DNA from 2 places in the Glaciecola sp. G7-5 genome. Region 2 is predicted to be linked to the other one. Evidence: predicted binding sites of a transcription regulator. Region 2 holds the regulator's gene; the other holds the start of a gene.

Region 1 (16,584 bases), 950 kb from region 2:
TTTACTACCCTCTAAGCTTTGTAAACTAATTTCATCGTTGTTTTGGTTTTTTAACGTGAATTGAGGTGCGTCATCACCAGCTTTCAGTGTATTCATCATTTTCCTTAATTGGTTTGTGGCTAATTTTACCATGTAATCCCATCTTGTTGAGAAGGGCTTTAATATTTTCGTCAAATACGACTAAGTCGGTACTTTTGGGCGTCGTCAAAATCATTTTGCATTCTAGGATGTTCTGTTCTGACTCAACAACGGTTTTTTGCCTTATAGCACTTACTGACACGCCTAATTGTGCCAAGGCTTGCGTAACCTGATGCATGACGCCGCTGGCATCTCTACCTGAAAAAGACAAGCGCAGGACTTGTTCTATATTCTGTTTTTTATGGCCACTGGTACGTTTCATCATGCAAAGAAGATCATCGCGTACGCACAAGCTAGACATTTCAATCTCAAGCAGAGTTACCGCGTTTTGTTTGCCGCTGACAATTAATGTGAGTGAGAAATCGGTTCCATATTGGGCATGGCGACTATCTAGAATATTGCAGTTTTGTTGGCTAATACAAGCTGTGATATTGCTCAGTGCGCGTAGAGAGTTTTTGCCTATTATGGTAATAATTAACTGATGAGTCATGGGTAAAAGGTCCATAGATAGTAACAGACTGCTTCATAAAATTTCTGATCGCTATATTAGCAGTAATCATTTGATTGAAGAAATGTTCTATTTATTTTTTTATAAAGCATATATTTCGCCAGTTAATTCATAAAATAAGCGTGAAACCCTTGTTTTTAACCGTTCAGCAAACTACTATTGCGCTACAAAAAAAAGGGGAGATATCATGTTCCAAGGTAGTTACGTCGCGCTGGTTACGCCCATGTTCGATTCGGGTGAAACTGATTATGCGAGTTTGGCGCAATTAGTCGATTTTCACATAGAAAATAATACCCATGGTATTGTTGCAGTGGGTACCACAGGTGAGTCAGCTACTCTTCCTTTTAAAGAACATATAAAAGTCATTCAATTTATCGTTGACTGCGCTGCTGGTAGAATTCCAGTTATAGCGGGTTCAGGCGCAAATAGCACTGATGAAGCTGTGTTTTTAACTACGCAAATTGAAAAATTGGGTGTTGACGGATTTTTAAGTGTTGTTCCTTATTACAATAAACCTCAGCAAGCTGGTTTAGTCGCTCATTTTACCGCAGTAGCTAATGCGTCTGACTTACCTCTCATTTTATATAATGTTCCTTCTCGAACGGTACTTGATATGCAAACTAGTACTGTTGCTACGCTGGCATCTCACGCCAATATAGTGGGTATTAAAGATGCAACAGGAGATTTAAATCGTCTTCAAGAGATGAAATCAAGTTTGCCAGAGGATTTTTTACTATTTAGTGGTGACGACGCTACTGGATGTGCTTTTATGGAAAAGGGTGGTCACGGCGTCATTTCAGTAACGGCGAATATAGTACCTGCAAATATGTCAGCAATGTGTGTTCATTCAAAGGAAGGTCGTTTCAAAGAGGCTAAAAATATTGATGATCGCTTACAAGCGCTCCATCATGCATTGTTTATAGAACCCAACCCTGTTTTACCCAAGTGGGCCTTATATAAAATGGGTAAATTAGCTTCACCTTATTTACGATTACCTATGGTGTTACCTGAACTAAATCACCAAATAAGCATCGAACAAGAGTTAAAAGAATTAGGATTACTATAAAACCAAATGAAAAATTATTGTCTTATTATCATTTGCGCTGCGATAGCATTAAGCGCATGCTCAAGCCCAGGTTCGCGTGAGCGCACTTCTGGCGATTACAAATATATGGAAGCTAAGCAAAAAAGTGCAGATTTAAAGGTCCCAGAAGAATTAGATCGCCCTAAGCGTTCTAATCGTTACGACTTACCTAACTTGAATTCATCATCTACCAACAACGTGATCATTGGTGACGAAATTAGTATTGCTTCTCCGCGTTTAGTTTTGCCTCTTGTTACTGGTTCTCATGTCGAAGAAGGTATTGAAGGCGCAACGGTGATGTTTGATCAAGTTGACGACAGCACTAGTCTCGATAAAACCATTTGGGATAAAGTGTTAGCGTATTTAGAACAAAATAACATTGGTGTAGAAAGTTTCGATCGAGAAGCCAACGTGCTTTCGACAGATTGGGTTATTTCAGTGTCTGAATTAGACAGCAGTTGGTATGATCTTTCTAGCGAATATATAGAACAGGCGAAGAAATTTAAATTGACCTTAGATGTTGCGCCTCATGGCAGAACAGCGTCACTCAGCAATGAGATTATTGATTATATCGATGAAGACGGCAATGCATCGCTTGCATCAATGGATCCAATAAGCAAGCGCACTAACGAAGTTGAATTTTTAAACTATATTATAGAAGAATACGATTTCGGCGTGCGCTTAGCACGTTCAGAAAGAATTGCTAAAATCAGAGACGGTTTTAACAGTGAGCTTGGTTTTAACGCCGACGGCGATTCTGCTGTAATAATAGACGCGAGCTATAATGATGCGTGGCCAAGATTGCTTTTAGTCCTGCGAAAAATGGGCTTTGACGTGATCGACTTAGATCAATCCTCGGGTATTATGTTTGTCTCTTACAACGGTTCAGAAGATGGCTTTTGGAATAGTTTATTTACTAAGGAAGGATTACCCTTAAAAGAAGATAACTATCGCTTATTCGTTCAGCGTGCAGGCCAAAGAACAAGTCTAACGTTTAAAGACAACGATAACGTAGCATTTAACCCTAGACAACTAAGCGACATTTTCCCAGTTTTTAAAGACTACATGTCGTCCGATGATTTAGATATATAACAAACGCTCAACACTTTTATTGGAGTAAATATGCAAAAAGTCTCTGAATTGTATCGCGGTAAAGCGAAGACAGTATTTGTAACCGACGATCCTAATATGCTGATATTAGAATTTAGGGATGACACATCAGCCTTTGATGGGGAAAAAATAGAGCAACTTAGCCGTAAAGGTGAAGTGAATAATAAGTTTAATCACTATATTATGCAGCAACTAGAAAGTGCTGGCGTGAAAACGCAAGTAGAAGCGCTTATTAACGACAACGAAAGCTTAGTAAAAAAATTGAACATGATCCCAGTCGAATGCGTCGTAAGAAATTATGCCGCGGGCTCACTCTGCCGCAGACTGGGCGTAGAAGAAGGTCTTGCCTTGTCGCCACCTACCTTTGAATTTTTTCTGAAAAATGATGCCTTACACGACCCAATGATTAACGAATCTCATTGCGTTGCTTTTGGCTGGGCAAGTGAAGCACAAATTGCTCAGATGAAAGAATTAACATTTAAGGTAAACAGTATTTTAACGCCCTTGTTTGATAAAGGCGGCATGTTACTTGTTGATTTTAAACTTGAGTTTGGTGTTGATGCTGAGGGTAATATTGTTTTAGGGGACGAGTTCACACCCGATGGCTGTAGACTATGGGATAAAGAAAGCAAGAAGAAGCTAGATAAAGACCGCTTTAGGCAAGGCTTAGGTTCAGTTGTTGAGTCTTACATTGAGGTCGCGTCGCGCATTGGTTTGGATTTATAAGGCCAAAGATATTAGGCTTTAATATTCTATTTTTATCTTTATGTTACTACTGGCTACAGTACAACAAGAAAGAAATTCATCATCATCAATAAATGCGAGTGGCTCGATACGATATTCTACAGAGCCGCTCAACAATTTTGTTCTGCACACGCCACAAAAACCTTCTCGACAATTATAATTAACGTCAACCTCAGCTCGCTCCAAGGTTTCGAGTATAGTCTCGTTGTCCTCTGAGCGCAGGCTAACGTCTCCAATGTCTATTGAATTTTCTTGTGTTAAATTTTCACAACTAATATTATTTTTCACTAGAAGAGCAGTCCGACGCTTATTAAAATGCCAGACTTAACGCGACTTTATCGCAATTAGTCTGGCAAAATGAACCGGTGTTAAGTTAAAGATCAAAACCGCCAAAGTCATCAGCACTTACTTCCGCATCTATTTGCGATACTAAGTATGAGCTTACTTCCACTTCTTGTGGAGCAACTTGAACATTGTCTGAACTTAAATAGTTATTCATCCAGGGCAATGGGTTACTCTTACTTTCAAATTCTGTTTCCATGCCAATTGCTGCCATTCGCTGGTTAGCGATAAACTCGACATAATCACTCAGTATTTCTTCGTTTAATCCCAACATAGAACCATTTTTAAACAAATATTTTGCCCACTCTTTTTCTTGTCTAACGGCCGTTAAAAATATTTCGCGGGCTTCGTCAGCACACTCTGCGGCTATCGATTCCATTTCTGGGTCGTCTTTACCTTTGGTCCAAAGATTTAAAATATGCTGGGTACTGGTTAAGTGAATATTTTCATCGCGGGCAATTAGGCGAATAATTTTCGAATTGCCTTCCATTAATTCACGTTCAGCGAAGGCGAAAGTACAGGCAAATGAAACATAGAAACGAATTGCTTCTAGTGCATTTACTGAATTCATACATAAAAATAGCTTTTTCTTGAGTTCGCGAATATTGATAAGGTGAGTTTCGCCGTCAATATCAAAGCTACCTTCACCTTGCGTCTGGTAAAGTTGAGTAGCAAATATAAGGTCGTCATAATATTTTGAAATATCTGTTGCTCTTCGTTTAATTTCTTCGTTTACCACGATGTCGTCAAAGATCTCGCTTGGATCCGAAAATAAATTACGCAATATATGTGTATATGAACGAGAGTGAATCGTTTCAAAAAATGACCACGTTTCTACCCAAGTCTCTAGCTCTGGCAAAGATATAATTGGTAAAAACGCAATATTCGGTGACCTGCCTTGAACAGAATCAAGGAGTGTTTGATATTTTAAATTAGAAATAAAGATATGTTTCTCAGCGTCACTTAATTTGCTGAAATCTACTCTGTCTTTGCTGACATCAACTTCTTCAGGTCGCCAGAAAAAGGAGATTTGCTTTTCGATTAACTTTTCGAAAATAGGGTGCTTTTGTTGGTCATATCTAGCCACGTTAACCGAGTTACCGAAAAACATCGGCTCAATCATAGTGTCGATAGTTTTTTGATTAAAAGTAGTATATTTCATAATTGTTATATTTATGCCTAGTAAAAATTAAACCTTGATATTGATCATAGTACTTAGCGCTGATTCAAGGCCAAAAGTTGTGTCAATTTAAAATGCGTTAGCGTAAACCACCATTTACTCTAGCCTCTTCTATTCTCAATAAAAGCCTGCTGAAGCGATGGTTTACGACCAACATTGTAATAAAGCTTATATTTTGCAAGCGCCTCCTGCGCAATCATCGTCTTCTTCGATAATGACTTCTTTCGCCCGAGCTTTATTACTATCAAGTTCTTGTTCTGCATCAGATTTATCAGAAGCGCCATCGCGAGTGTTATGGTAATACAAAGTTTTTATGCCCAACTTGTAAGTGGTCAATAAGTCTTGAAGCAACACTTTCATTGGCACTTTTCCACCCTCGAATTTACCCGGGTCATAACTTGTATTTGCCGAAATAGTTTGGTCAATAAACTTCTGCATAATCGCAACTAATGCTAAATACCCATCATTAGAAGGGATGTCCCACAATAGCTCATATTTATCGCGCAATCTTTTGTATTCGGGCACTACTTGCTTAAGTACGCCATCTTTACTCTGCTTGATGCTGATGTGTCCACGCGGTGGCTCTATACCGTTTGTTGCATTTGAAATTTGTGACGAGGTTTCAGAGGGCATAAGTGCCGATAAGGTACTATTGCGTAGCCCATGTTCTACGATATCAGCGCGTAGGGCATCCCAATCATAGTGCAGAGGCTCATTACAAATCTTGTCTAAATCTTTTTTATAGGTGTCTATGGGTAACAAGCCTTGCGAATATGTCGTTTCATTAAACTTAGGACAGGCTCCTTTCTCTTTCGCAAGATTATTAGACGCTTTTAATAAATAATACTGAATTGCTTCAAATGTTCTATGTACGAGGCCATTTGCGCTAGAGTCTGAGTATTTAACGCCATTTTTAGCAAGATAATAGGCAAAATTTATAACACCTATGCCTAAAGTTCGTCTGCCCATGGTTGCGTTTAAAGCTGCGGGTACTGGATAATCTTGGTAGTCAAGCAGGCTGTCTAATGCACGTACCGACAAATCGGCCAACTCTTCCAAATCATCAAGGCTTTCAATGGCTCCAAGATTGAAGGCAGAAAGCGTACACAAAGCAATTTCCCCTTCAGGATCATTAACATGCTCTAATGGCTTTGTTGGTAAAGCAATTTCTAAACATAAGTTGCTTTGTCTAACAGGCGCGACCTTAGGATCAAAAGGACTGTGGGTATTGCAATGATCCACGTTTTGTAAATACATACGCCCAGTATTAGCGCGCTCTTGCATAAATTGCCCAAAAATATCAATCGCTTTAATGCGCTTTTTACGAATGCTATCGTCATTTTCATATTTTACGTATAAACGCTCAAATTCGTCTTGGTCGGCGAAGAATGCATCATATAATCCGGGCGTATCTGAAGGACTAAATAATGTAATGTACTCTCCCTTCAACATGCGGGTATACATCAATTTATTGCATTGCACACCATAATCGAGATGACGTACTCTGTTTTCTTCCACACCGCGGTTATTTTTTAGCACTAATAGTGATTCAATTTCTAAATGCCAGATTGGGTAGAATAGGGTTGCCGCTCCACCGCGCACACCACCTTGAGAACAGCTTTTAACTGCCGTTTGAAAGTATTTATAAAAAGGAATACATCCAGTATGAAAAGCCTCACCGCCGCGAATTGGGCTGCCTAAGGCTCTAATGCGACCAGCGTTAATACCGATTCCAGCTCGTTGACTAACGTATTTTACAATAGCGCTGGCGGTAGCGTTGATTGAATCTAAGCTGTCACCAGCCTCAATCAATACGCAGGAGCTAAATTGACGAGTAGGTGTTCTAACACCCGCCATAATTGGCGTCGGTAAAGATAGTTTAAACGTCGAAGCGGCATCATAAAAACGTTTAACGTAATCTAAGCGGACTTCTTTGTCATATTTTGCAAACAAACATGCGGCAACAAGTACATATAAGAATTGAGCACTTTCGTAAATATCGCCAGTTACGCGGTTTTGTACTAAATACTTGCCTTCTAGCTGTTTAACAGCGGCATAGCTAAAATTAAGGTCACGCGTGTGGTCAATAAACGCATTCATTTCATTAAATTCTTGCTCGCTATAGTCTTCAAGCAAATGCTTATCATATTTGCCCTTTTCAACCATTGATGTCACTTGCTTATATAAGTGCGGAGGTTCGTATTGGCCGTATGCTTTTTTGCGAAGATGGAAAATAGCCAACCGCGCTGATAAATATTGATAATCAGGCGTCTCAGGGGTGATTAAATCGGCCGCAGATTTAATCATTGTTTCATGAATTTCGGCCGTTTTAATACCATTATAAAATTGAATCTGCGCTTTTATTTCAACTTGGGAAACAGATACATCTTCTAGACCTTTAGCAGCCCAAGATACTACTTTGTGAATTTTCTCTAAATCGATCGGTTCTTGTGTACCATCGCGCTTTGTTACTAACAAATTGTTATTCATTATTTGGTGCTCTATAAATTTGTATTTCAGTTCATTAACGCACCTGAGGTATGCGCTAAAAGAAATTAGTAGTAGTAAGTAAAGTGAGAGGTGGCGATATAGATAAACATGGTGTTCAACAGCCTGCTCGCGTTGTTTGACCTATTTTTTATATTTTTTAATGACATAGGCCTCACTCACCAGACACAAGATAGTGTGTTAAAGGATGCTTTGCAATCACTATATGTAGTGTTTTGCGTCAAATTTTTGACGCGTCAAAAAAGGTTAGTGCAGGCTAACCTAAAAGGGCAAAAGAGACGCCTTCTTTTGCCGTTTCAAGTTTTATTTATAGATTATTTTTGAGGTGGAATATTTAGTTATAACGAAATAGCTTTTTAACACAAAGTAAAAAACCATAACAAAAATTAATCAATTCACCTGCTAGCTAAGCCCAGATGCAATTTACTAAAGCGGATTTTTACACACGACAAAATAATTAACGTCTACGTTTTTGTTTGATAGAAAATAACCTTGGGTTAATGGGTTAAAGTGCATGCCCGTCATATTAGTCACAGTAAGTGTGGTGTTTTCAATCATGCTAATGAGTTCGCTCGGGCGTATGAATTTACCATGATCATGCGTCCCTTTAGGCACCATTTTTAAGAGGTATTCAGCGGCAACGATGGCCAATGCGTAGGACTTTATATTTCTGTTGAGAGTAGAGAATATGACCACGCCACCAGGTTTGACTAACTGAGCACAAGCACTTACTACAGATGCAGGGTTTGGAACATGCTCAAGCATTTCAAGACAGACCACCACATCATACTCTTTGGCATGTGCTTGCGCCCAGTCTTCTGCGGTAGATAGAACATAGTCAACACTTATTCCACTTTCTAAGCGATGCAAGTTAGCAACATCCAAAGACGCTTTGGCCATATCGAGGCCGGTGACCTTAGCACCTTTTGCCGCAAGTGCTTCTGACAATATTCCGCCTCCACAACCAACATCGATGACCACTTTATCGAACAACGACTCTACTTGTTCTTCGATAAAATCAACACGCAGGGGGTTTATATCGTGAAGGGATTTAAATTCACCGTTTTCATCCCACCAACTACTGGCCAATTCAGAAAATTTTGCTAGCTCTTGTGTATCGACGTTACTCACGATATCGCTTCCTTAATCTGACTTATCAGACACTCAATTTATTGGTCTGTTGAATAATAATTGTACATCTATAGCTTTTTCGATGGCCTGATCCATAAAATATTTTGAATTGTCATCGAATTTAGCTATTTTCGAATGCTCTTCATGCTACAGTTTTGCCTTAACTAATGATACTATGCAACATGAAAAACGTGAATAATAACAAAGTAATCGCGTGCGCCAGAAACAAAGTCCATTTACATAATGAACAAGATCAGGCAGCAAACGAAATACATAAAAAAGGATCATGCAGTTTATGACTGACAATGCCAATGCAATTTCTTCAATCAATATCGAAGATGAGCTAAAAAACTCCTATTTAGATTATGCGATGAGCGTTATTGTGGGCCGTGCCCTACCTGACGTCCGAGATGGGCTAAAACCCGTTCATCGCCGCGTACTCTTTGCCATGAACGAGCTTAAGAACGACTTCAACAAGCCATACAAAAAATCAGCAAGGGTAGTAGGGGACGTTATCGGTAAATATCACCCCCATGGCGATAGTGCTGTGTACGATACAATTGTACGAATGGCGCAACCATTCTCTTTGCGCTACATGTTGGTTGATGGCCAAGGTAATTTTGGTTCTGTCGATGGCGATTCAGCAGCTGCAATGCGTTACACCGAAATAAGAATGGCGAAAATAGCGCACGAATTGCTTGCCGATTTAGATAAAGAAACCGTCAATTTTGTACCAAACTACGACGGACAAGAACATATTCCCGAAGTTTTGCCGACCAAAGTTCCCAACTTACTAGTTAATGGCTCATCAGGCATTGCTGTGGGCATGGCAACGAACATTCCACCGCACAATCTTACTGAGGTTGTCAACGGATGTATCGAACTTATCAAAAATCCAGACCTGACTATCGAAGAGCTTATTGAGTTTATCCCTGGCCCAGATTTTCCGACCGCCGCAATCATCAGTGGCCGACAAGGTATTATTAGTGCTTATAAAACTGGACGCGGCAAAATCTATTTGCGCGCCAAGGCTGAAATTGAACAAGAAGATAATGGCAAAGAAACCATTGTTGTACACGAGATTCCTTACCAGGTAAATAAGGCCCGTTTAATTGAAAAAATGGCCGAATTGGTAAAAGAAAAGAAAGTCGAAGGCATATCTGCCTTACGAGACGAATCAGACAAAGATGGTATGCGCATCGTCATTGAAGTTAAGCGCAACGAATCTGCTGAAGTGCTACTCAATAAACTGTATTCCTTAACCCAACTACAAACCGTATTTGGGATAAACATGGTTGCATTAGACAAAACGCAGCCTAAAGTGTTTAACCTCAAAGAAGTACTAGAATCATTTATATTACATAGGCGAGAAGTGGTTACCCGCCGCACAGTTTATGAACTTAAAAAGGCAAGAGACCGTGCACATATATTAGAAGGCTTAGCAATAGCCCTTGTTAATATAGACCCAATCATTGAATTGATTAAAGCGTCAAGTAGTCCTTCAGATGCTAAAAAAGCTTTAGTTAGCTTAGGATGGGATTTAGGCGATGTAGCCCAGATGCTCGAAAGGGCGGGCAATAATGCGGCTCGACCTGATTGGCTAGCTGATGAATACGGCATTCGCGATGGCAAATACTTCTTAACCGAAGAACAAGCGCAAGCCATCCTTGATTTACGTCTAAACAAATTAACTGGCCTTGAACACGATAAAATTCTTGAAGAATATCGTAACCTAATTGATTTTATTGCAGAATTATTAGAGATCCTTGGCAGTTCAATTCGCTTGATGGAAATTATTACCGAAGAACTTGAAAAAATTAGAGATGAATTTGGCGACGCGCGCCGAACTGAAATTACCGCTGCGAGCCATGACATCGATATTGAAGATCTGATTGAACGTGAAGAGGTTGTGGTTACTCTCTCCCACGAAGGCTACGTAAAATACCAAAAACTGTCCGATTATGAAGCTCAGCGTCGTGGTGGTAAGGGTAAATCAGCCACTAAGATGAAAGACGAAGATTTTATTGAAAAACTTCTCGTCGCCAATACCCATGATCACATACTTTGCTTCTCTACACGCGGACGCTTGTATTGGTTAAAAGTGTATCAATTACCCCTTGCAAGCAGAAATGCGCGCGGGCGACCCATAGTTAATATTTTACCATTAGAAGAAAACGAACGTATCACTGCGATACTCCCGATCCAAGAGTTTGAAGCAGGTAAATATGTCTTTATGGCGACCGCAAATGGCTCTGTGAAAAAGACTGAATTAATTCATTACTCTCGCCCACGTGCAAACGGCATAATTGCTGTTAATTTAAATGATGGTGACGAATTAATCGGAGTTGACCTTACCGATGGGTCTTCTGAAATCATGCTGTTTTCGAACGCGGGTAAAGTTGTTAGATTTGCAGAAGACCAAGTAAGACCGATGGGTAGAACCGCTACCGGTGTAAGAGGAATAAGAATTGCTGAAACTGAGAAAGTCGTATCTTTGATTATTCCAAACACCGAAGGCGACATATTAACCGCTACCGAAAACGGCTATGGTAAATGTACAGCTATTTCTGAATATCCAGCGAAAAGCCGTGCTACTAAAGGCGTAGTTTCAATTAAAGTATCAGATAGAAACGGCCAAGTTGTTGGCGCGGTACAAGTAAGCCAGACAGATGAAATGATGCTTATTAGTGATCGAGGTACGCTTGTGCGTACTCGTGTTTCTGAGGTCTCAAGAGTAGGGCGTAACACCCAAGGCGTTACCCTCATTCGTACAGTTGAAGGCGAGCATGTAGTCGGCCTACAACGTATTGATGAAATCATTGAAGACGAAACCGTCATTGAAACCGATGAAGATGGGAACGTGATTGAAGCAAATGATTCTAACGCGGCATTAGCTGACGATGACAATGCAGCGCCAACAGCGTCTGACGATGCTGATGACGAGGCAGACGACAGCGATGACGAAAAAGAATAATCGTCACGCGCAGTAAAACGGTGTACTAAAGTGCGTACCATGATTCACATTTAGTATGTAAGTAACAATTTGTTAGCACCAAGCAGCAAACACAAGATGTGCTTTGCTGCTTTTTTATGTTGAGAATTACATGAGTGTATTTAATTTTAGTGCTGGACCGGCAATGCTTCCAAAAGCGGTAATGGCGAAAGCACAGTCTGAGTTTGTTAATTGGAATGGCTCGGGTACGTCTGTGATGGAAGTCAGTCACCGAGGTAAGGCATTTATTGAAATCGCTGAAAAGTCAGAAGCTGATCTGCGGCGTTTGTTAAATATACCGGCTAACTACAAAGTTTTATTCATGCAAGGAGGAGGACGCGGTCAGTTCTTCTCAGTGCCGCTTAACTTGGCGAAAAGAGGTACACTTTCACAGCATTTGGTTTCGGGCCAGTGGTCAAAAAGTGCTGTCGCAGAAGCTGCAAAATACATGCAAACCCAAGTCCTTGCTGAAAATTACACAGAAAATGGAAAGACGTACGCCCCGCAAGAAACTTCATTTAGCGTCGATCAGCAAGCAGCTTACTTTCACTATTGTCCTAATGAGACCGTTGAAGGCATTGAAATTAACTGGGTACCAAAAACCGGCAGCGTTCCACTTGTTGCTGATATGTCGTCAAACATATTATCTAAACAACTCAATATTGCAGACTACGGCATTATTTATGCAGGAGCACAGAAAAATATCGGGCCATCAGGATTAGCCATCGTGATTGTACGTGAAGATTTAATTGGCCTTGAAAGAGACGATACCCCATCAATATTTAGTTATAAAGCGCAATCTAGCCATGACAGTATGTACAATACACCACCTACTTTTTCTTGGTATTTAGCCGGCCTTGTGTTTGAGTGGTTACTGGAAAACGGTGGTGTGAGTGCGATTGAAAAAATTAACAAAGTAAAAGCTGATAAGCTATATTCATGTATAGATAACAGCAAGTTTTATGTTAATCATGTGGCTGAGGCTAACCGCTCTAAAATGAATGTCACTTTTCATCTCAACGACCCCAAACTTGACAGCCTCTTTTTAGAGAAAGCTGAAGCACAAGGTTTACTAGCGCTCAAAGGCCATCGCGCAGTAGGTGGCATGAGGGCAAGCATATACAATGCAATGGAGCTTGAAGGTATCAATGCCTTGGTCTCGTTCATGCAAGATTTTGAACGCGTCAATGCTTAAGCGAAATTTAAATTTAAACTTAGGAAACTTATTACTTCAATGGATCAGTTAACGCTTTCCCCAGTAGCAAAAGTGTCGGGGCACATTCACTTACCTGGCAGCAAAAGTTTGTCTAATAGGGCTTTATTGCTTGCGGCATTAAGCAAAGGACAAACTACGCTTAGCAACTTACTCGACAGTGACGATATTCGTCATATGTTGAACGCCTTATCATCGCTAGGTGTGCAATTTGAGCTCAGTGAAAACAATACGCGCTGCGTAGTGCAAGGATTAGGGGTAAATTCACCCATTCAAAACACTTGTCACTCTTTTTAGGAAATGCAGGCACGGCGATGCGTCCACTGTGCGCAGCCTTGGCATTTTCAGATGTCGATTGCGTGCTAACCGGCGAACCTCGAATGGAAGAACGCCCCATTGGTGATCTAGCCAACGAGCTTATTCAAGCTGGTGCTGACATTACTTATCTAAAGAACGAAGGCTTTCCGCCTATAGCCATTAAGCGCGCAGATATCAGCCAAGATACATTTGAAATAGACGGCAGCGTATCCAGTCAGTTTTTAACAGCATTATTAATGGCCGCCCCTTTACTCGCAAAAGAAGTGAGTAGTAAAAAAGTGACTATTCATATCAAGGGAAGCTTAGTATCGAAACCCTATATTGATATTACTTTGGATTGTATGGCCAAATTTGGTGTTGAAGTCGAAAACGATGACTATCAGACCTTTGTAATAAATGAACAGAGCTACATTGCACCTGAGCACTTTCTAGTAGAAGGTGACGCATCCTCGGCTTCATACTTTTTGGCAGCAGGAGCAATTAAAGGAGGCGAGGTCCGTGTCTCTGGGATTGGGAGAAAGAGTATACAAGGTGATATAGGTTTCGCGGATGTACTTGAAAAAATGGGCGCAAAAGTAAGCTGGGAAGATGATAGCATTACGGTTAGCGCGGGTGAGTTAACTGCGGTCGATATGGATATGAATCATATACCTGATGCTGCTATGACCATCGCAACTAGTGCTTTATTCGCGAAAGGCACCACGACCATCAGAAACATTTACAATTGGCGAGTGAAAGAAACAGACCGTTTGTACGCGATGGCAACTGAATTACGAAAGGTTGGTGCAATAGTTACAGAAGGTGAGGATTTTATTGAAATCACGCCACCAGCAAAAATTCTGCATGCGCAAATAGATACTTATAATGACCATCGAATGGCGATGTGCTTTGCACTTGTTGCGCTTGATGACCGTTGTGGCGTGACGATAAACGATCCTAAATGTACAGCTAAAACCTTCCCTGATTTTTTTGAGAAATTCTCTCAAGTATGCCATTCATAGCACTTGACCCTATATCATTGTTATGCAAACACATTTGCATAACAATGAAAGGGGCGTATAATCCCGCGGTTTTCATTAGTGAGGAATCGTTTTGGTGCAAAAAGTTTCTGTAGTAACCGTAGATGGGCCAAGCGGCGCTGGCAAAGGTACATTAAGTAGCATGTTAGCGGAAGCATACAATTGGCATTTCCTTGACAGTGGCGCTATATACCGCGTGCTTGCTGTAGCAGCTATTCATCATGATATCGCCCTTGACGATGTTGACGCACTAAGCCCTCTTGCCACTGGTCTTGATGTGACATTTAAAATTACCAAAGAAGGCAATCGCGTAATTTTAGAAGGCGAAGATGTATCTGATGATATTCGCACAGAAGAAGTCGGCAGCGCTGCCTCACAAGTTGCCGCCATTCCCTTAGTAAGAGAAGCATTACTAAGACGGCAAAGAGCATTTGCCAACGAACCGGGCCTTATTGCCGATGGCCGAGATATGGGAACCGTTGTCTTCCCTGAAGCAATTGCGAAGATATTTTTAACGGCCAGTGCCGAAACCCGAGCACAGCGCCGATATGAACAGTTGAAAGCTATGGGTAGAGATGTTAAAATCTCGCGCCTTTTGGCGGATATACAAGCTAGAGATGAACGCGACCTCAACAGAAGTGTCGCACCTTTACTTGCCGCTGATGATGCATTAGAGATAGATTCTACTGCATTGGGTATAGAGCAAGTGTTTGAAAAAGCTAAAGAATTTATAGATTCTAAAATCTTTGGCCAAGACGAATAGTTGCATTTAGTTAACTGAATTTAGGATGAATTCGGTATATTTAATAACCCCGTCATTTCAGGATTGAATGGTCGGATTAACTTAGAATGTGAATATGACTGAAAATTTTGCAGACCTTTTTGAAGAAAGCCTACAACAGATAGAAACGCGTCCAGGCGCGATTGTTAGAGGTACCGTGGTATCAATTGATAAAGATATCGTACTTGTAGATGCTGGACTTAAGTCAGAAAGTGCCATACCAATCGAGCAGTTCAAAGCTGCTGACGGTTCTATCGAAGTAGCAGTTGGCGACAGTATTGATGTTGCGTTAGATGCTGTAGAAGACGGCTTCGGTGAAACTATTCTTTCTCGCGAAAAAGCTAAGCGTCATGAAGCTTGGGTTGAGCTTGAGAAAGCCTACGACGAGAAAGCAACTATCAAAGGTATCATTAACGGAAAAGTTAAAGGTGGCTTTACAGTTGAAGTGAACACAGTTCGCGCATTCTTACCTGGTTCGCTAGTAGATGTACGTCCAGTACGTGAAACTACGCACCTAGAAGGTAAAGAGTTAGAATTCAAAGTAATCAAGTTAGATGCTAAGCGTAACAACGTCGTTGTTTCACGTCGTGCAGTTATTGAAGCGGAAAGCAGTGCAGAACGCGATCAATTGCTATCTAACTTGGAAGAAGGTGATGAAGTTAAAGGTATCGTCAAAAACCTAACTGACTACGGAGCATTCGTAGACTTAGGTGGTGTAGACGGACTACTTCACATCACAGATATGGCTTGGAAACGCGTTAAGCATCCAAGCGAAATCGTTAACGTTGGTGACGAAATCAACGTTAAGGTACTTAAGTTTGACAAAGATAAGTCACGCGTTTCATTAGGTATGAAGCAAATGGGCAGCGATCCATGGCAAGAAATTGCACATCGTTACCCTGAAGGCGCGAAATTAAGTGGTGCGGTTACTAACCTAACTGACTACGGTTGTTTCGTTGAGATTGAAGACGGTGTTGAAGGTCTTGTTCACGTTTCAGAAATGGACTGGACAAACAAAAACATTCACCCATCTAAAGTCGTTAACCTTGGTGATGTTGTAAATGTGATGGTCCTAGAAATAGACGAAGAACGTCGTCGTATTTCATTAGGTCTTAAACAGTGCATCGACAATCCTTGGGAAACCTTCGCTAAGTCGCACGAAAAAGGCGACAAAGTGTCTGGTAAGATCAAGTCTATCACTGACTTTGGTATCTTTATCGGCCTAGACGGCGGTATAGACGGTCTTGTTCACTTATCTGACATTTCATGGCAGAAACAAGGTGAAGAAGCGGTACGTGATTACAAGAAAGGCGATGAGATTAGTGCTGTTGTACTACAAGTCGACCCAGAGCGTGAGCGTATCTCTCTTGGCGTGAAACAAATCGACGAAGATCCCTTCAATAAGTATCTGACAGATATAAAGAAAGGTGCTATTGTTAATGGAACTGTTATTGAGGCCGATGCTAAAGGTGTAACTGTAAACTTAGCAGAAGAAGTTGATGGTTATATTAGAATT
Region 2 (16,584 bases):
GGTTTTATTCACCTAACAATTGAATTTGCATGCCCTGTCGGTTAAGGTTCACAGCTTTGAATCTGGGAGTAGAGCTAAATGAAAGTAGAAGAATTATCGTTTGAACAGGCAATGGCAGAACTAGACGCGATTGTGCTTGAAATGGAACGTGGCGAAATCCCCTTAGATGCCTCTTTAAAGCAGTTTGAACGCGGCGTAACGTTGGCAAGACATACCCAAAAATTGCTCCAAGATGCTGAGCAAAAAGTAAAAGTCTTAACCACTACAAATAACCAAGACACCCTAACTGAATTTAGCGAATAAGCTTCTGTATCCGTACCTATGCCTATACCAACTTCCTTAGAGAGTAACCTCCAGTATACCTCGAGCCACATGACCGAGTATTTTACGAGCTTCGTAAAAGACCAAAACATAGTGGAGGCCTCATTGCGCGACGCTATTGAGTATGCACTTTTAAATGGCGGTAAGCGCATGCGTCCGTTGTTGGTCAGTTTAGTTGGTGAAGTATTGGGTATCGACAAACAAGACCTCATTCCGGTAGCCCTTGCGGTTGAATGTATTCATGCCTATTCACTAGTACATGATGATCTTCCAGCCATGGACGATGACGACCTTCGCCGCGGCAATCCCACTTGTCATATAAAATTTGGCGAAGCAACCGCCATTCTTGCTGGTGACGCGTTGCAAAGCATGGCGTTTCAAATACTTGCTGGTGCTAGTTTTAACGCGCAAGTTAGCGCGAAACAGCACAAATTAATACTCGCACTAAGTAAGGCTGCAGGCCCAGCGGGCATGGTAGGTGGACAAAGTATTGATTTGGCCTCAACAGACAAAAGCGTAACGTTGACCGAATTGACGCAACTCCACGTATTAAAAACCGGTGCACTTTTAAAAGTATGTGTCGCACTACCGTGTATACTTAGTTGTGATATTACAGCGCAAGATGAAAGTCTCTTATTAAGTTTTGCTGAGCATATTGGCCTTGCCTTTCAAATTCAAGATGACATTTTAGATGTAACCGCTGATACCCAAACCTTAGGAAAGCCCCAAGGCTCAGATGCTGGCGCAAATAAGTCAACCTTTGTTTCTTTGCTTGGGTTAGAGAACGCAAAACAAGCATTAGACAAAGAACACGATTTGGCAATACACGCCTTACGCGCTTTGCCCTATAATACCGATAAATTAGAAACCTTTACCGATTTTATGGTTACCCGAACTTTTTAGGGTCAGGTTATATACAATTACAGTAGAAGAAATTAAACGACATGAGCCTTGATCTTAATCATTACCCTCACTTAGCTAAAGTAAATATTCCCAGCGAATTGAGGCAGCAAGCCAAATCGACACTTCGTGCCACCGCCAATGAGCTGCGCAGATTTTTACTAAATAGCGTAAGCCAAAGTAGCGGACATTTCGCATCAGGCTTAGGCACTGTCGAGCTGACGGTTGCATTGCATTACGTTTATAATACCCCCTTTGACCGCTTAATTTGGGATGTAGGTCATCAAGCCTATCCTCATAAAATTCTCACCGGAAGACGTGATCGTATGACCACCATTAGGCAAAAAGGCGGATTACATCCCTTCCCTTGGCCACCTGAAAGTGAATACGACACATTCGCTGTTGGTCATTCTTCAACCTCAATAAGTGCGGCCTTAGGCATGGCTATCGCGGCTGAAAAAGAAAATAAAGGACGTAAAGTCGTTGCTGTCATTGGTGACGGCGCACTTACTGCGGGGATGGCCTTTGAAGCCTTAAACCACGGTGGCGATATCAATAAAGACCTTACGATTGTGTTGAATGACAACGAAATGTCGATCTCGGAAAACGTGGGGGCTTTAAATAGCCACCTTGCGCGCTTGCTCACTGGTAACTTTTTCAACTCAATCAGAGACAGCGGGAAAAAGATATTATCTAACGTCCCGCCGATTAAAGAGTTAGCAAGTAAGGCTGAAGAACATTTAAAAGGTATGGTGGCACCGGGTACTATTTTTGAAGAACTCGGGTTTAATTACTTTGGACCTATTGATGGACATGACGTTGATGCCTTAGTTGACACTTTATCTAATATGCGAAATATGAAAGGTCCCAAAATTTTGCATATCGTCACGAAAAAAGGCAAAGGCTACGAACAAGCAGAGCAAGACCCAATCAAATGGCATGCAGTGCCAAAGTTTGACCATACCACTGAAAAGTTTCCGGCCACCAAACCGAGTAAGCCAAGTTTTTCAGCTATTTTTGGTAATTGGCTATGCGATATGGCCAAGGTAGACCCAGAGTTAGTCGCCATTACGCCGGCCATGCGAGAAGGCTCAGGCATGGTCAAGTTTTCGCAACTTTATCCTGAGCAATATATCGATGTTGCCATCGCAGAGCAACACAGTGTGACACTAGCCGCGGGGCTGGCAAAAGAAAACAAAAATGCGGTTGTCGCGATTTATTCTACGTTTTTGCAGCGAGCTTATGACCAGCTAATTCATGACGTCGCTTTGCAAAATCTACCCGTGTTGTTCGCTGTAGACCGTGCAGGTCTAGTTGGAGCTGATGGCCCTACGCATCAAGGTGCTTTTGATATCAGTTTCTTAAGGTGTATTCCCAATATGATTGTGATGACACCAAGTGACGAAGTTGAGTGCAGGAACATGCTTTATACCGGACATATGGCAAAGCAACCTGCATCGGTGCGTTATCCAAGAGGCGCAGGAATGGGACTTGAGCCTGAATCATTGATGACACTAGTTGAGCTTGGCAAAAGTCGCGTAATGCGCGATATAAATGAGCCAAGTTCAGATGACAAACCCAAAATTGCGATTCTAAACTTTGGTACCTTATTGCCTCATGCTCTGGCCGCAGCCAATATTTTGAATGCCAAGGTTATCGACATGCGCTTCGTAAAACCACTCGATACTGACGCAGTTGCCCTTGCCGGCAAAGAACATGATCTAATTGTGACTATAGAAGATGGTGCTATTATGGGCGGTGCCGGCACTGCAGTAATGGAATCATTACAAGCGAGTAAAGTATTGGTGCAAGTCTTAACGCTCGGTCTGCCCGACGAATTTATTATGCAAGGTACGCAAGAAGAGATGTATGCTGAGCTAGGGATTGACGGCAATGGTATTGTCGCGTCGGTAAACGAATTTATCAACTAAAACGAATAAGGGAGATATTCTTCTCCCTTCGTTTCTGTCTTATTTTTATATCACTATTTCAAGCAAGGTAAATAATGCATATACGCCGTGCAAACAGACCAGCGCCATTACGCCTGCGACTAAGTCGTCGACCATAATACCCCAGCCACCATGAACATTTTTATCTAAGAAACTTATCGGCCATGGTTTTGCGATATCAAATATCCTAAACAGAACAAAGCCAATCAATAGACTATGCCAGCTAATAGGGATAGCTATAAATACCACCATCATGCCTGCAATTTCGTCCCACACTATCGCACCGTGATCGTGAACGCCTAAGTCGTCGCTTACCTTTTGGCAAATAGAAATCCCAACAAGCGCTGCCAAAAAGGTGATAAACAAGTAGGGTATTATGCTTAAAGGGCTCATTAAGATCAGTAGTGGGATTGCCGCTAGCGAGCCCATCGTACCAGGCATGATGGGAGACAAACCAGTGCCAAAACCGAAACCCAAAAAATGCATCGGATGGTATAACTTTACTTTTGCTCTGAGAGATTTTTCCATAAGTATGTCAGAAGTGACAGTAGCCAAGTGATTCAGCAGAGCCAAAATCAAAGGGTTCATCGTTTAACTTCAAATCTAACTTTCCTGTGGCACCGGTCATTTGACCAATACAGGTATGCTGAATTGAATAACTGTCCAATGCAGTTTGCACACTATTTCTTTGTTCTTCGCTTACGGTAAACAGCAGTTCGTAATCGTCTCCGGCTGAACTTGCATAATGTAGAGCTTGGTACAAATCACCCACATTACGGCCTAATTCCTCTGAAATAGGCAGCTTGTCTAAATGGACGATGACGCCTGTTCCCGATGCATTAGCAACATGCATCAAATCTTGTAATAAACCGTCGGAAACATCAATACAAGAGCTTGCTAACCTTCTGAGAATAGTGCCCGCTAACACTCGCGGTGTTGGACAAAAATGTCTCGAAACTAAATAGTCGCGGGCTTCTTGGTCTTCGCATTTTAATTTATCTAATAAAATATCAAGTCCAGCGCCCGCATCACCTAGGGTGCCAGTAACAAAAATCCAGTCCCCACTTTGGGCACCGCTGCGCGTTAAGACACTCTCAGGGGGTACAAAGCCTTGCGCTGTTATCGATACCGACAAGGGTCCTTTGACCGTATCGCCGCCAATCAATTGCACTGAAAAATATGCACAAAGTTCTTTTATCTTTTGACTAAATTGACTCAGCCAAACCTCGTCTAAGCTAGGCAAGGTTAGAGATAAGCTTAGCCAACTAGGTTCTGCACCCATCGCGGCTAAATCACTTAAGTTAGAGGCAACTGCCTTGTGAGCAATATGCTCAGGTGCGGTATCGGGCAAAAAGTGAACGCCTTGTACAAGCGTGTCGGTGGTCGTTGCAAGACTTTGATTAGGGGGAACCTGTGTGATGGCTGCATCGTCGCCAATACCTACAGTAACGTCTTTACGTACAAAGCTATCCCTAGCAAAGTACTTATCAATCAGTTTAAATTCATTCAAATCTTAACTTCTTTCTTCTTTTCTAAGCGTTTTAACAGCTTTATCTAAGGCGCCATTTATGAATTTGTGACTTTCTTCGGCGCCAAATAGTTTAGCCAGCTCTATGGCTTCATTGATAACCACTTTATAAGGGGTATCGAGTCTATCGGTAAGCTCTATTGTCGCTAAACGCATTATCGATTTTTCAATCGGATCTAACTCTTCAGGCAAACGACCAAGATACGGCTTATAAAGCTTGTCTAATGATTCAACATCTTTAGTAACGCCGCTGAGTATTGCTTGCATATATTCAAGATCAACTTTCTTCATATCGTTGGTTGTAGCGATACTCAGCTCTATTTGCTTAATATCATTGCCACTCATTAACCAAGCATAAAGTGCCTGAAGAGCGAGTATTCGAGCTTGCTTCCTGTGGGCTGGTTTCACTATAGCGCCTCGTCAATAGCCGCTAAAACGTTGACCATTTCAAGTGCACTAAGTGCTGCTTCAGAACCTTTATTGCCAGCTTTTGTACCAGAGCGTTCAATCGCTTGCTCAATTGTGTCTACGGTAAGTACGCCAAAGGCTAAGGGGATGGTAGCGTCTAAAGAGACTTGCGCTAAACCTTTATTACATTCTCCAGCGACGAAATCAAAATGCGGTGTACCGCCGCGGATAACAGCACCAAGGGCAATAATGCCATCAAACTTGCCAGAAACCGCTGCTTTTTTTGCTACAATCGGCAACTCATAAGCACCTGGCACGCGGATAACCGTGATGTCATCAGGATTGACTTCGCCATGACGCTCAAGCGTATCTAGCGCGCCATCAAGCAGACTCTCAACAACAAAACTATTGAAACGAGAAACTAACACGGCAAATTTCTTGCCTGTTGCGCGAACATTACCTTCAATTACTTTCATTTGTATCTGCTCCTGTGTAAAAATCGGCGCGAATTGTAGCACAAACCCGCAGTAAAAAACCTTTTTTTAATCGCCTGTTTGTTTGGCTTTAATCGTGGATATATTCAACTACTTCTAGGCCATAGCCAGACAATGCAGAATATTTAATGGGTTTACTTAACAAACGCATTTGCTTTATGCCTAAGCTTGCCAAAATTTGACTACCAACACCGACTGTTCGCGAAGAGCCTACCCATGTTTTACCCTTTGCGACCTGTTCATTGTCCTCGGCCTCAAATTGTTTTACTTGAGAAATAAGATCTTCTTGCTTACCTAAAACTACAATCACACCACCTTCGGCTTGTATCCGCTCCATTGCTGCAGACAGTGGCATCGAGCGGTTAATTGCTCGAGTTGAATCGAGCAAATCGCTCAATACGTTTTGCAAATGCACCCTTACCAGAGTAGGTTTATTTTCTGTTATCGGTCCTTTTTGCAATACAAAATGGATTTGCTCGTCAATAACGTCTTTGTAGGTGATTAAATCGAACTCTCCGTGTACTGTGGGTAATTTACAGGTCGCCACTTTTTCAATCGTGGTTTCATTTAAATTTCTGTACTCGATTAAATCGGCAATTGTGCCAATTTTTAAATCATGCTCTTTTGCAAATACTTCAAGCTCAGGACGCCTTGCCATAGAGCCATCAGGGTTTAAAATTTCAACAATGACTGCTGCTGGTTCACAAGCTGCTAAGCGCGCTAGGTCAACACCTGCTTCAGTATGCCCTGCTCTATTTAACACCCCGCCCTCTTTTGCAATAAGCGGAAAGATATGACCCGGTTGTACAATATCTTCACTATTTGCATTTGGGTTGACGGCGGCAAGTATCGTTTTGGCGCGGTCTGACGCTGAAATACCGGTAGTAACGCCTTTAGCGGCTTCTATCGATACCGTAAAATTAGTCGAAAACTGAGCGCTGTTATTGTCGACCATTAATGGCAATTTCAAGCGTTTACAACGCTCTTGTGTCATCGGCAAACAAACCAGGCCGCGCGCATGGGTCACCATAAAATTAATGGCTTCAGGCGTGACATGTTCGGCTGCCATAATAAGGTCACCTTCATTTTCACGGTCTTCGTCGTCCATCAATATGACCATTTTCCCTTGTTTAATATCTTCTATAATTTCTGCAGTGGTGTGTAATCCCATGAAAATCTCTTTTTGTGTGCGTGTTTATTAATGTCTAAAGTGCTATTCAAACTTACTTCAAATAACCATGTTCTGCTAGCAAGGACATACTAATGTCTTGATGATTATCTTTTTTTGCAGCCTCATCACCAAGCAAAAGGCGCTCTAAATAACGGGCAATTACATCTACTTCTAAATTAACCTGTGTCCCAGTTTTGTAATGGCCGATGACTGTTTCTTGTAGGGTATGAGGAATCAGCCAGAGCATAAAAGAAGCACCATTGACTTCATTCACCGTTAAACTAACCCCATCAACCGTAATCGAGCCTTTGTGTGCAATGTATTTCGCTAATTCATCGGGAGCTTTTACCCATACTTCAACGTAATTACTGTGTTCAAGTATGCGCTCGACTTTGCCCACGCCATCAACGTGGCCACTTACGATATGACCGCCAAAGCGGCTGTCTGTGCGCATAGCCTTCTCAAGGTTGACCTTTTGCCCTACACCATAGTTGGCGAAGCCGGTAAGTTTAATCGTTTCTGCCGACACATCAGCCGCGTAAAAGTCACTACCTTTATCAACGACAGTTAAGCAAACGCCGCTGGTTGCAATACTGTCACCTAAATGCACATCACTCATGTCCATTTTACCGGTCTTAACGACTAAACGATAATTGTCGCCCAAATCTCTTAAGGTTGAGATTGTCCCTACTGCTTCTATAATTCCAGTAAACATAGTTGCAAATACCTGTGTTAATTGTCTGAAAATTCAATAATCGTTTTGGTATCTAGGCCAACAGTTTTGACTGAGAGCACTTTCCCTTGAATCGCATCTTTTAATACATCTTTAGACCGAATATTCGTTAAGCCTCTTGCTGAACTGCCAAGTATTTTAGGTGCTTGATATAAAATAAGCTCATCAACTAGACCCATTTCAAATAGCGCGCCGCTTAAGCTTGCGCCAGCTTCGACCCAAACGTGATTTATTTCTCGTTTTGCCAAATCCGCAAACAAACAGTGTAAATCCACGAATAAATCTGTTCCCATTTGCTTACTAGAAACTTGTTGCTGTGAAACGCAATCGTGGTCACAAGACAGCGCATCATTAAAGGAAGTATTATAGACTAGGGTCGCTTGTCCATCTTGAAAAAGTTGATACTTATTGGCCTGCAAGCGATTTTTTGAGTCAATAAGCACTCGCAAAGGTTGTTTATCTCGCCATGCAAATTGCGCAGCTACCTCATCACTTAGTTCGTTTGCGCGTACGTTCAATTGAGGATTGTCTGCAATAACGGTGTCTGCGCCGCTTAAGATTGCGCATGCACTTGCGCGGTGGTACTGAACATCACCGCGCGCTGGGGCACTGGTAATCCACTTACTTTCACCATTACTCAAGGCAGTTTTACCATCAAGACTGGCGGCTAGTTTAACGCTAATAAAAGGACGCTTGTACTGCATGCGAAACATAAAGGCTTTGTTTAATGCCAACGCCTGTTTTTCAAGCAAGCCTACAAGTACTTCGATACCAGCGGTTCGTAGCATTTCTATACCTTTAGCGCTGACTTGTGGATTAGGATCGGTGCAGGCAACAATCACCTTTTTCACCTTTGCATCGATGAGTGCTTGAGCGCAGGGCGGCGTACGACCATAGTGGGCGCATGGCTCGAGTGTTACATAAACACAAGCCCCTTGTGCTTTCTCGCGAGCTTGTTTAAGGGCAGCAACTTCAGCGTGCGCCTCGCCTGCTTTTTGGTGAAAGCCCTCACCAACAATAGTGCCTGCGGGATTGATAATAACGCAGCCAACGCGAGGATTAGGCGTCGTAGAATACATACCTTTTTGTGCCAAATCTAAAGCGCGCGACATCATCTTCTTATCAAGATCGCTAAACAGATTTTCAACAGCTAAATTTGGCATAATGACTCTTTGTTAAAACGAGGGTTTACTACACCTTATTCATCTGATAATCGGGCGATTTCTTCACCAAACTCTTTGACATCTTCAAAGGAGCGATAAACCGACGCAAATCTAACATAGGCGACTTTATCAAGTTTACGTAGCGCCTTCATGATGAGTTCACCAATAAATTCACTTTTCACTTCGCGCTCACCTGTTGCCCGAAGTTCAGATTTAATTTTATTCATGGTTTGCTCAATAGCCTCTGTACTCACAGGACGCTTTTCTAAGGCACGAGTGAGGCCAGCAGATAATTTATCTTCGTTGAAAGGTTCGCGAGTGTTGTCACGTTTTATCACTTTTGGCATCACCAACTCGGCGAACTCAAAGGTAGTAAAGCGTTCGGCGCATTCGATGCACTGGCGGCGACGTCTAATTTGTTCTCCACCAGAGACTAGGCGAGAGTCAATGACCTTGGTTTCTTGGGCTGCACAAAACGGGCAAAACATATACTCCACTCCTTTCAAATGATGCCTTAATAAATGAAACGAGCCGGAATATTCCAGCTCACTCAATTAAGACAACATATTCATCATGCCACAACAGTTTGTGGCATGAGGCTTAACGCATTGTTAACCGTAAACTGGAAAACGTTCGCATAGTGCGACAACTTGGCTGCGCACTCTGTCAATCACTGTTTTATCGTCTATATTATCAAGTACGTCGCATATCCAATTAGCTACTTGCTCAGCTTCAGCTTCTTGGAAACCACGGCGAGTTATAGCTGGCGTACCAATACGTAAACCACTGGTAACAAAAGGTGAGCGCGGATCGTTAGGCACTGAGTTTTTATTTACGGTAATGTTGGCGCTGCCAAGTGCTGCATCAGCATCTTTACCAGTAATGTCTTTATCAATTAGGTCAAGCAAGAACAAGTGGTTTTCGGTACCATTTGAAACCACTTTATAGCCTCGTGACTGCAGAACAGCACACATGGCTTTCGCATTTTTCAGGACTTGCTGCTGATAGCTTTTAAATTCTGGTTCAAGGGCTTCTTTAAAAGCAACGGCTTTGGCTGCAATAACGTGACACAAAGGCCCACCTTGGTTGCCAGGAAAAACTGAACTGTTTAGTTTCTTATAAATCGTTTCGTCGCCGCAAGCTGATAAAATCAAACCACCACGAGGACCGGCTAAGGTTTTATGCGTAGTAGTAGTAACGACATGTGCGTGAGGAATCGGACTTGGGTAAATACCGGCAGCCACTAAGCCTGCAACGTGAGCCATATCGACTAAAAGGTAAGCACCTACTTTGTCAGCAATTTCTCTGAACCTTGCCCAATCAACAATACCAGAGTACGCAGAAAAACCACCAATAATTAACTTAGGCTTATGCTCAAGCGCAAGTTCTTCAACTTTATCGTAATCAATTATACCAGTATCAGGGTGCAAACCGTATTGAACCGCGTTATACGTTTTACCCGAAAAATTCACATGAGAACCGTGTGTCAAATGCCCACCATCAGCCAAACTCATGCCTAGTACGGTATCGTTTGCCTCAATCAGTGCCATAAATACTGCTGTGTTCGCCTGTGAACCAGAATGAGGCTGAACGTTTGCATAGTCAGCGCCAAATAATTCTTTAGCACGGTCGATTGCTAACTGCTCGGCAACGTCTACGTATTCACAACCACCATAATAACGCTTGCCTGGATAGCCTTCTGCGTATTTATTGGTTAGTTGCGAACCCTGTGCTTCGAGTACACGAGGACTGCAATAGTTTTCAGAAGCAATCAACTCAATATGATGTTCTTGACGGCGCTTTTCAGCTTCCATTGCGACTGAAAGTTCTGGGTCAAAATCGGCGATATTCATACTGCGTGATAGCATAGCGGCTCCTGTGTTCGCCCTTAGGCGCATAAAGTCTATATAGATTGGAAAAAAGTGCTTTTAAAAAACGCAAGTATTGTAGCGTTTTTGGCACGTTTGTATAGAGTATAAAACGAATATCTAATACCTTGTTTGTAAAGTCTATAGGGCGCACCTGGCGCGAGCCCCCTACTTTGCATTTTTTGCGGCTTGTTCGAGCGCTTTCACGCGTTCAACCAACTTCCCTATTTGACGCAATTGTACTGTATTACGTTGCCAGTCTTTATTTGGCGCCGCCGGCATGCCCGATGAATACACACCCGCCTCGCGAATACTCTTTGTGACCATGCTTTGCCCAGTTATTTGTACCTTATCGGCGATAGTAAGGTGTCCATTGATTGCACATTGCCCAGCAACAACAACGTACTTACCTAAGATTGCACTTCCGGCGATGCCAGTTGCACCACAGATACAAGAATGATCACCAATCTCAACGTTGTGCGCGATATGAACTAAATTGTCTATTATGCAGTTAATACCAATTTTGGTATCTCCAATTGCGCCTCGGTCGATGGCACAATTTGCGCCAATTTCTGTGCCTTGACCAACAAGAACAGTACCGGTTTGTGGGATTTTGACCCAGTTCCCTCTTTCATTAGCATAGCCAAAACCATCGCAACCAATTACGGTACCACTGTGCACAGAGACATCTTCGGCCAACTCTACGCGGTGATAAATCGTCACATTCGCGCGTAAATTCACACCCGCACCAAGCACGGCTTGCTCACCTACAAAACAATTTGGGCCGACAATGGCGTTGTCACTAATAATTGCATTGGCTGAAATAACCGCCCCTTCACCAATACTGACATTTTCGCCAAGGCGCGCTGTTGCATGAACAACGGCGCTTTGGGCAATACCTTTATCTTGAACTGGTGTGCTGTCGAGTAATTGTGCCGCTTTCGCAAAACCAACATAGGGGTCGTTCATGATAATCGCGTTATTGTTATAGTTTTCTGCGTCTTGGGCACGCAATATAACGCCACCGGCCTTTGTGTTTGCGAGATCTTTAGCAAACTTGGCGTTCGACAAAAACGACAGTTGATGCGCTTGCGCGTGAGTAAGGTTGCCCATTTGCGTTATAAGGGTATCGCCATCGCCTTTAACTTCGCCACCAATTGCGCTGGCGATTTGAGAGAGGGTCATGCTTGGCATATCTAAGTATCCTTATCTTTTATTTTTATCTGATTATAGTGTTGATGAATGTAACGAAGAAAAGTTCGTTGTTTTAAAATTAGGGTAGCACAGTTTTTAAGATTTTTTCCCTTACTTAAGCACGCATTCTAGATTACACTATTGGCGTTTATTTTTATTTATCTGAGAAGCGAATACACATGGCTCAATACGTTTACAGTATGCACAGAGTGGGCAAGATCGTCCCACCGAATCGACATATCCTCAAGAATATCAGCTTAAGCTTTTTCCATGGCGCAAAAATTGGCGTTTTAGGCTTAAATGGCGCAGGTAAATCAACATTGCTCAAAATTATGGCTGGTGTCGACACCGATATTGAAGGTGAGGCAAGGCCACAAGCGGGTTTAAAAATAGGTTACTTACCCCAAGAACCCAAGCTTGATGAAACAAAAGACGTACGCGGAAACATCGAGCTTGCCGTAGCCGATGTGATGGACGCCTTAGCGAGAATAGATCAAGTCTATGCTGCTTATGCCGAACCCGACGCCGACTTTGACGCGCTTGCTAAAGAGCAAGGTGAATTAGAAGCCATTATTCAAGCAAAAGATGGTCACAACATCGAAAATGCCCTTGAACGCGCAGCAAATGCCCTTCGATTGCCGCCATGGGATGCTGATGTTAAAACACTTTCAGGTGGAGAGCAGCGCCGCGTAGCCTTGTGCAAATTACTCTTAGAAAAGCCTGAGATGTTGCTACTCGATGAGCCTACCAACCACTTAGATGCAGAATCTGTCGCTTGGTTAGAGCGCTTCTTACACGACTACGAAGGTACTGTGGTTGCAATAACCCATGATAGATACTTCCTCGATAACGTGGCGGGATGGATTTTGGAGCTCGACCGTGGTGAAGGTATTCCATGGGAGGGTAACTACTCTTCTTGGTTAGAACAAAAAGAAGCACGCTTAGCACAAGAAGATCGTACAGAAAATGCACGCCAAAAGTCCATCAAACAAGAATTGGAATGGGTACGCACTAATCCAAAAGGGCGCCATGCAAAAAGCAAAGCGCGTATGGCTCGGTTTGAAGAACTCAGCACCGGCGATTATCAAAAACGCAACGAAACCAATGAGCTGTTTATTCCACCAGGCGAGCGACTAGGTGACAAAGTCATTGAAATCAAAGGCCTTAGCAAAGCATATGGCGATCGCCAATTAATCGATGACATGTCTTTTACCGTCCCTAAAGGAGCGATTGTTGGCATTATCGGCCCTAATGGCGCGGGTAAATCTACGCTATTTCGTATGATCACCAAAATGGAAGAACCAGACTCAGGTGTCATTGATATAGGTGAAACTGTTGAGATTGCCAGTGTTGATCAGTTTAGAGACCATATGGACGAATCTAAAACCGTCTATCAGGAGATATCTGACGGACAAGATATTATCCGTATAGGCCGTTTTGAAATAAATAGCCGTGCATACTGTAGTCGCTTTAACTTCAAAGGCACTGATCAATCTAAATTCATTAAGGATTTATCGGGTGGTGAACGCAATCGTGTGCATTTAGCTAAATTGCTAAAAGCGGGCGGCAATACCCTGCTACTCGATGAACCAACCAACGACCTTGATGTTGAAACCTTGCGCGCCCTAGAAAACGCGATACTTGAATTCCCAGGTTGTATTATGGTTATTTCGCATGACCGCTGGTTTTTAGACCGAGTTGCAACGCATATTCTCGATTATCGTGACGAAGGCAAAGTTAACTTCTATGAAGGTAATTACAACGACTATGAAGCATGGTTAAAAGAAACCTATGGTCAAGACGTGGTTGAACCTCATCGCTTAAAATACAAAAAAATAGGCTAAACACCTCGGAGCAAAACATTTCATAGGCAGAGTCCACAATTATGTTTTCAATCTGGACATTAGTTAGTGTTGCTATTGCATATATGCTCTTTCTTTTTGCTATTGCAACCATTGGCAACAGAGCAAAAAAGCTGCCTAAATCGGTGTATTCCCTCGCCCTTGGTATTCACTGCACGTCGTGGGCATTTTTTGGCACCACAACCCAAGCTGTGCAGTTTGGTTGGCCTTTAATTCCAACCTACCTTGGGGTTATTTTAGTCATGTTATTTGGCTATAAACTTCTGCTTAGAGTTAACACCATTTGTAAGCAATATAATATTTCGTCAATCGCTGAATTTATCAGTATTCGATATAGTCATTCAAACAGCATTGCCGTGCTCGTAACCTGCATATGTTTTATTGGTGTTATTCCTTATATTGCTTTGCAACTCGACGCAATTACCGCAGCGCTAAACCTCCTGATTAGTGGTATTGATAATGGTTCAAGCTCAATAAGTCTATATGTGACTATTGGCATGGCCATATTTGCCATTTGGTTTGGCGCCAGGAATATGAGCTTAACTGAACGAAACGCAGGTTTAATGTTAACGATTGCCGCACAGTCTTTGGTTAAGCTCATTTGTTTGTTCACTGTTGGAGCCTTTGTTGTATATGGAGTCTTTGACGGCTTTGTGGATTTAGCACAAAAAAGTTTAGCCTACGAACCAACGCTCACTATTATAAATAAGCCCTTTGCCGTGTGGGTTTATGTTAGCCATGTATTACTTGGCGTGTGCTCAATGTTTTGTTTACCTAGACAATTTCATGTTAATTTTGTAGAAAACCGCCACGAAGATGAAATTCATCAAGCAAGGTGGTTATTTCCTTTATACCTAGTGGGTATGTCGCTCTTTATCTTACCCATTGCACTTGGTTCAATGGTCTTTTTTGGTGATGCTCAAAGCCCTCAATTCGCGCTTGAAGGAGTCCAAACGGTTGATGCTGTTGTCACTACAGACAGCTATGTACTAGCAATGCCAATTGCTGCACAAAATATTCCTGTCACCTTAATCGCCTTTATTGGAGGGCTGGCAGCAGCCAGTAGTATGGTCATTGTAGCGACACTTGCACTCGGAAACATGGTGGCAAATAGCTTAATCACCCCTTTATTGCTTAGCGTAAATACGCGTAATTTAAAGCGAGCTTTTGCTCAAAAATCGGAGGGCAAGGGTCGAAACAATCAATTAAAGCTGTCAAGTAAGCAGGTCTTAAGAATTCGTCAATTTACCATTCTCATTATGCTTTGCATCGCTTACGGCTATCATCTTCATGTGAGTCAAAAAACGCCATTAGTGCAAACAGGCGTTATCGCACTATCTTTACTTTCACAAACCTTCCCGGCCATTTTGTTGGGCATTTATTGGCGCCGAGCGAATAAATTTGGTGCACTTGCTGGCATAATGGCGGGTGTTGTCACCATAGTGGTGGGCATGTTACTGCCCGCTATCTCGTCGCAAACACAAATATCATTTTCAGAAAAACTAGTGGATATTGACAGCCAAACAATTGCGTTTGTTTTGTTTATATCCTTTGCAATCAACACATTAATCCTAAGCATTGTATCGCTGATTACCGGCGACAAAGTCAAAAACCCTTATGCAACAACGGCACTAAGCTCACTTCAAAACACGATTTTATTTGGTGAGTTACTTAAGCTTACCGATCAAATTTTGCCCAGCGAGATTGCCCGCGACTTTCGACAGCAGGTAGTTTTTGTTGGCATTAATCCCAGCGACGTTGCGCCTTATAATGTTTTGGCAAAAGCGGAAAGTTTACTAGCATCACACATGGGAAGCGCATCAACACGTATTTTGCTCAGTACAATTGCAGATTCTGAGTCCGTCTCAAAACAACAATTAAGCGAACTGGTGCAAGAAGCCGGCAAAAATTTTCAATTCAACTATGAAGTTCTACAAGCATCAATCACGCATTTGCCCCTGGGCGTAAGTGTGGTTGATGCAAATTTGAAATTAGTGGCTTGGAATAGTATTTACGAATCACTCTTTGATTATCCCAAAGCCTATTTGCAAGTCGGTAAGCCAATACTCGATGTATTGCAATTTAACGCTAGTCGCGGTTTGCTTGGCAATAATAAAGACAAACAACATATTCAGCTTGAAATAAACAAGCGCATGCAAAGCATGTTGGTAGGAAAAACATATAAAACAGTGCGTCCGCAACTACACAACAAAGTCACAGAAATTACCGGCAATGCCCTGCCCGGCGGCGGATATATTACTTGCTATAGCGATATTACCGAATATATTCATATTCAAAACCAGTTAGAAGCCGCCAAGGCACATCTAGAAAACAGAGTCGAAAAACGCACACGCGAATTACAACTTGCAAAAAACGATGCTGAACAAGCAAATATTGGTAAAACGAAATTTTTGGCTGCGACAAGTCATGACTTAATGCAACCGCTGAATGCTGCTAGCTTGTTTGCATCAATGCTAAAAGATAAATTCAACCCAAACAGAAAAGAAGGATGGGTGCTTAGCAACGAAGCGGAGTTAGCAGATAACCTCGTCAATAGTCTCGACAACGCGGAATCTTTGCTAGCCATGCTAGTGGATATCACCAAGCTTGAAAACAACCTGATTAAGCCAAACCTGCAAAGCCTATCTCTTGATGAATTTTTCTCATCATTGCTTGCTGATTTTACGTTGCTAGCTGAGCATAAAGGCCTCTCATTGCACTATGTTAAAACCAGCTTATGGGTGAAAACAGACCGGCGCCTATTGTCACGAGTCATTCAAAACCTATTGTCAAACGCGATAAAATATACGGCAAACGGAAAAGTACTACTTGGCGTGAGAAGAAGAAAAGACAATTTCTGTGAAATAAACGTCGTCGATACAGGCAGTGGTATCGCTCAAGAATACCAGCAGCATGTGTTTACTGAATTTCAGCGTGTAGACACCGGTAATACCCAAACGGGTCTAGGTTTAGGGCTAACGATTGTAGAGAAA

Evidence for each region. The regulator NrdR, encoded in region 2, represses ribonucleotide reductase genes. The targets are predictions, from matches to a motif close to AAACACNANATNTNGTGTTT.
Region 1: the regulator NrdR is predicted to act here: its motif matches at 7,811-7,830, upstream of nrdA (class 1a ribonucleoside-diphosphate reductase subunit alpha).

What each region holds. Positions count from the first base shown of each region.
Region 1 covers NZ_CM147892.1:3,612,215-3,628,798, forward strand. The annotation lists partial or broken gene bcp (thioredoxin-dependent thiol peroxidase) at 1-96, opposite strand, end outside; gene AC0L6H_RS15890 (glycine cleavage system transcriptional repressor) at 74-628, opposite strand; gene dapA (4-hydroxy-tetrahydrodipicolinate synthase) at 834-1,712, shown strand; gene bamC (outer membrane protein assembly factor BamC) at 1,719-2,822, shown strand; gene purC (phosphoribosylaminoimidazolesuccinocarboxamide synthase) at 2,853-3,566, shown strand; gene yfaE (class I ribonucleotide reductase maintenance protein YfaE) at 3,585-3,872, opposite strand; gene nrdB (class Ia ribonucleoside-diphosphate reductase subunit beta) at 3,958-5,088, opposite strand; gene nrdA (class 1a ribonucleoside-diphosphate reductase subunit alpha) at 5,275-7,596, opposite strand; gene ubiG (bifunctional 2-polyprenyl-6-hydroxyphenol methylase/3-demethylubiquinol 3-O-methyltransferase UbiG) at 8,041-8,745, opposite strand; gene gyrA (DNA topoisomerase (ATP-hydrolyzing) subunit A) at 9,041-11,719, shown strand; gene serC (3-phosphoserine/phosphohydroxythreonine transaminase) at 11,850-12,932, shown strand; partial or broken gene aroA (3-phosphoshikimate 1-carboxyvinyltransferase) at 12,972-14,269, shown strand; gene cmk ((d)CMP kinase) at 14,364-15,050, shown strand; gene rpsA (30S ribosomal protein S1) at 15,145-16,584, shown strand, end outside.
Region 2 covers NZ_CM147892.1:2,665,528-2,682,111, reverse strand. The annotation lists gene AC0L6H_RS11815 (exodeoxyribonuclease VII small subunit) at 79-303, shown strand; gene AC0L6H_RS11810 (polyprenyl synthetase family protein) at 373-1,224, shown strand; gene dxs (1-deoxy-D-xylulose-5-phosphate synthase) at 1,266-3,152, shown strand; gene AC0L6H_RS11800 (phosphatidylglycerophosphatase A family protein) at 3,198-3,698, opposite strand; gene thiL (thiamine-phosphate kinase) at 3,706-4,680, opposite strand; gene nusB (transcription antitermination factor NusB) at 4,684-5,106, opposite strand; gene ribH (6,7-dimethyl-8-ribityllumazine synthase) at 5,106-5,582, opposite strand; gene ribBA (bifunctional 3,4-dihydroxy-2-butanone-4-phosphate synthase/GTP cyclohydrolase II) at 5,671-6,771, opposite strand; gene AC0L6H_RS11775 (riboflavin synthase) at 6,824-7,486, opposite strand; gene ribD (bifunctional diaminohydroxyphosphoribosylaminopyrimidine deaminase/5-amino-6-(5-phosphoribosylamino)uracil reductase RibD) at 7,504-8,667, opposite strand; gene nrdR (transcriptional regulator NrdR) at 8,703-9,155, opposite strand; gene glyA (serine hydroxymethyltransferase) at 9,279-10,535, opposite strand; gene lpxD (UDP-3-O-(3-hydroxymyristoyl)glucosamine N-acyltransferase) at 10,704-11,729, opposite strand; gene ettA (energy-dependent translational throttle protein EttA) at 11,909-13,573, shown strand; gene AC0L6H_RS11745 (PAS domain-containing hybrid sensor histidine kinase/response regulator) at 13,615-16,584, shown strand, end outside.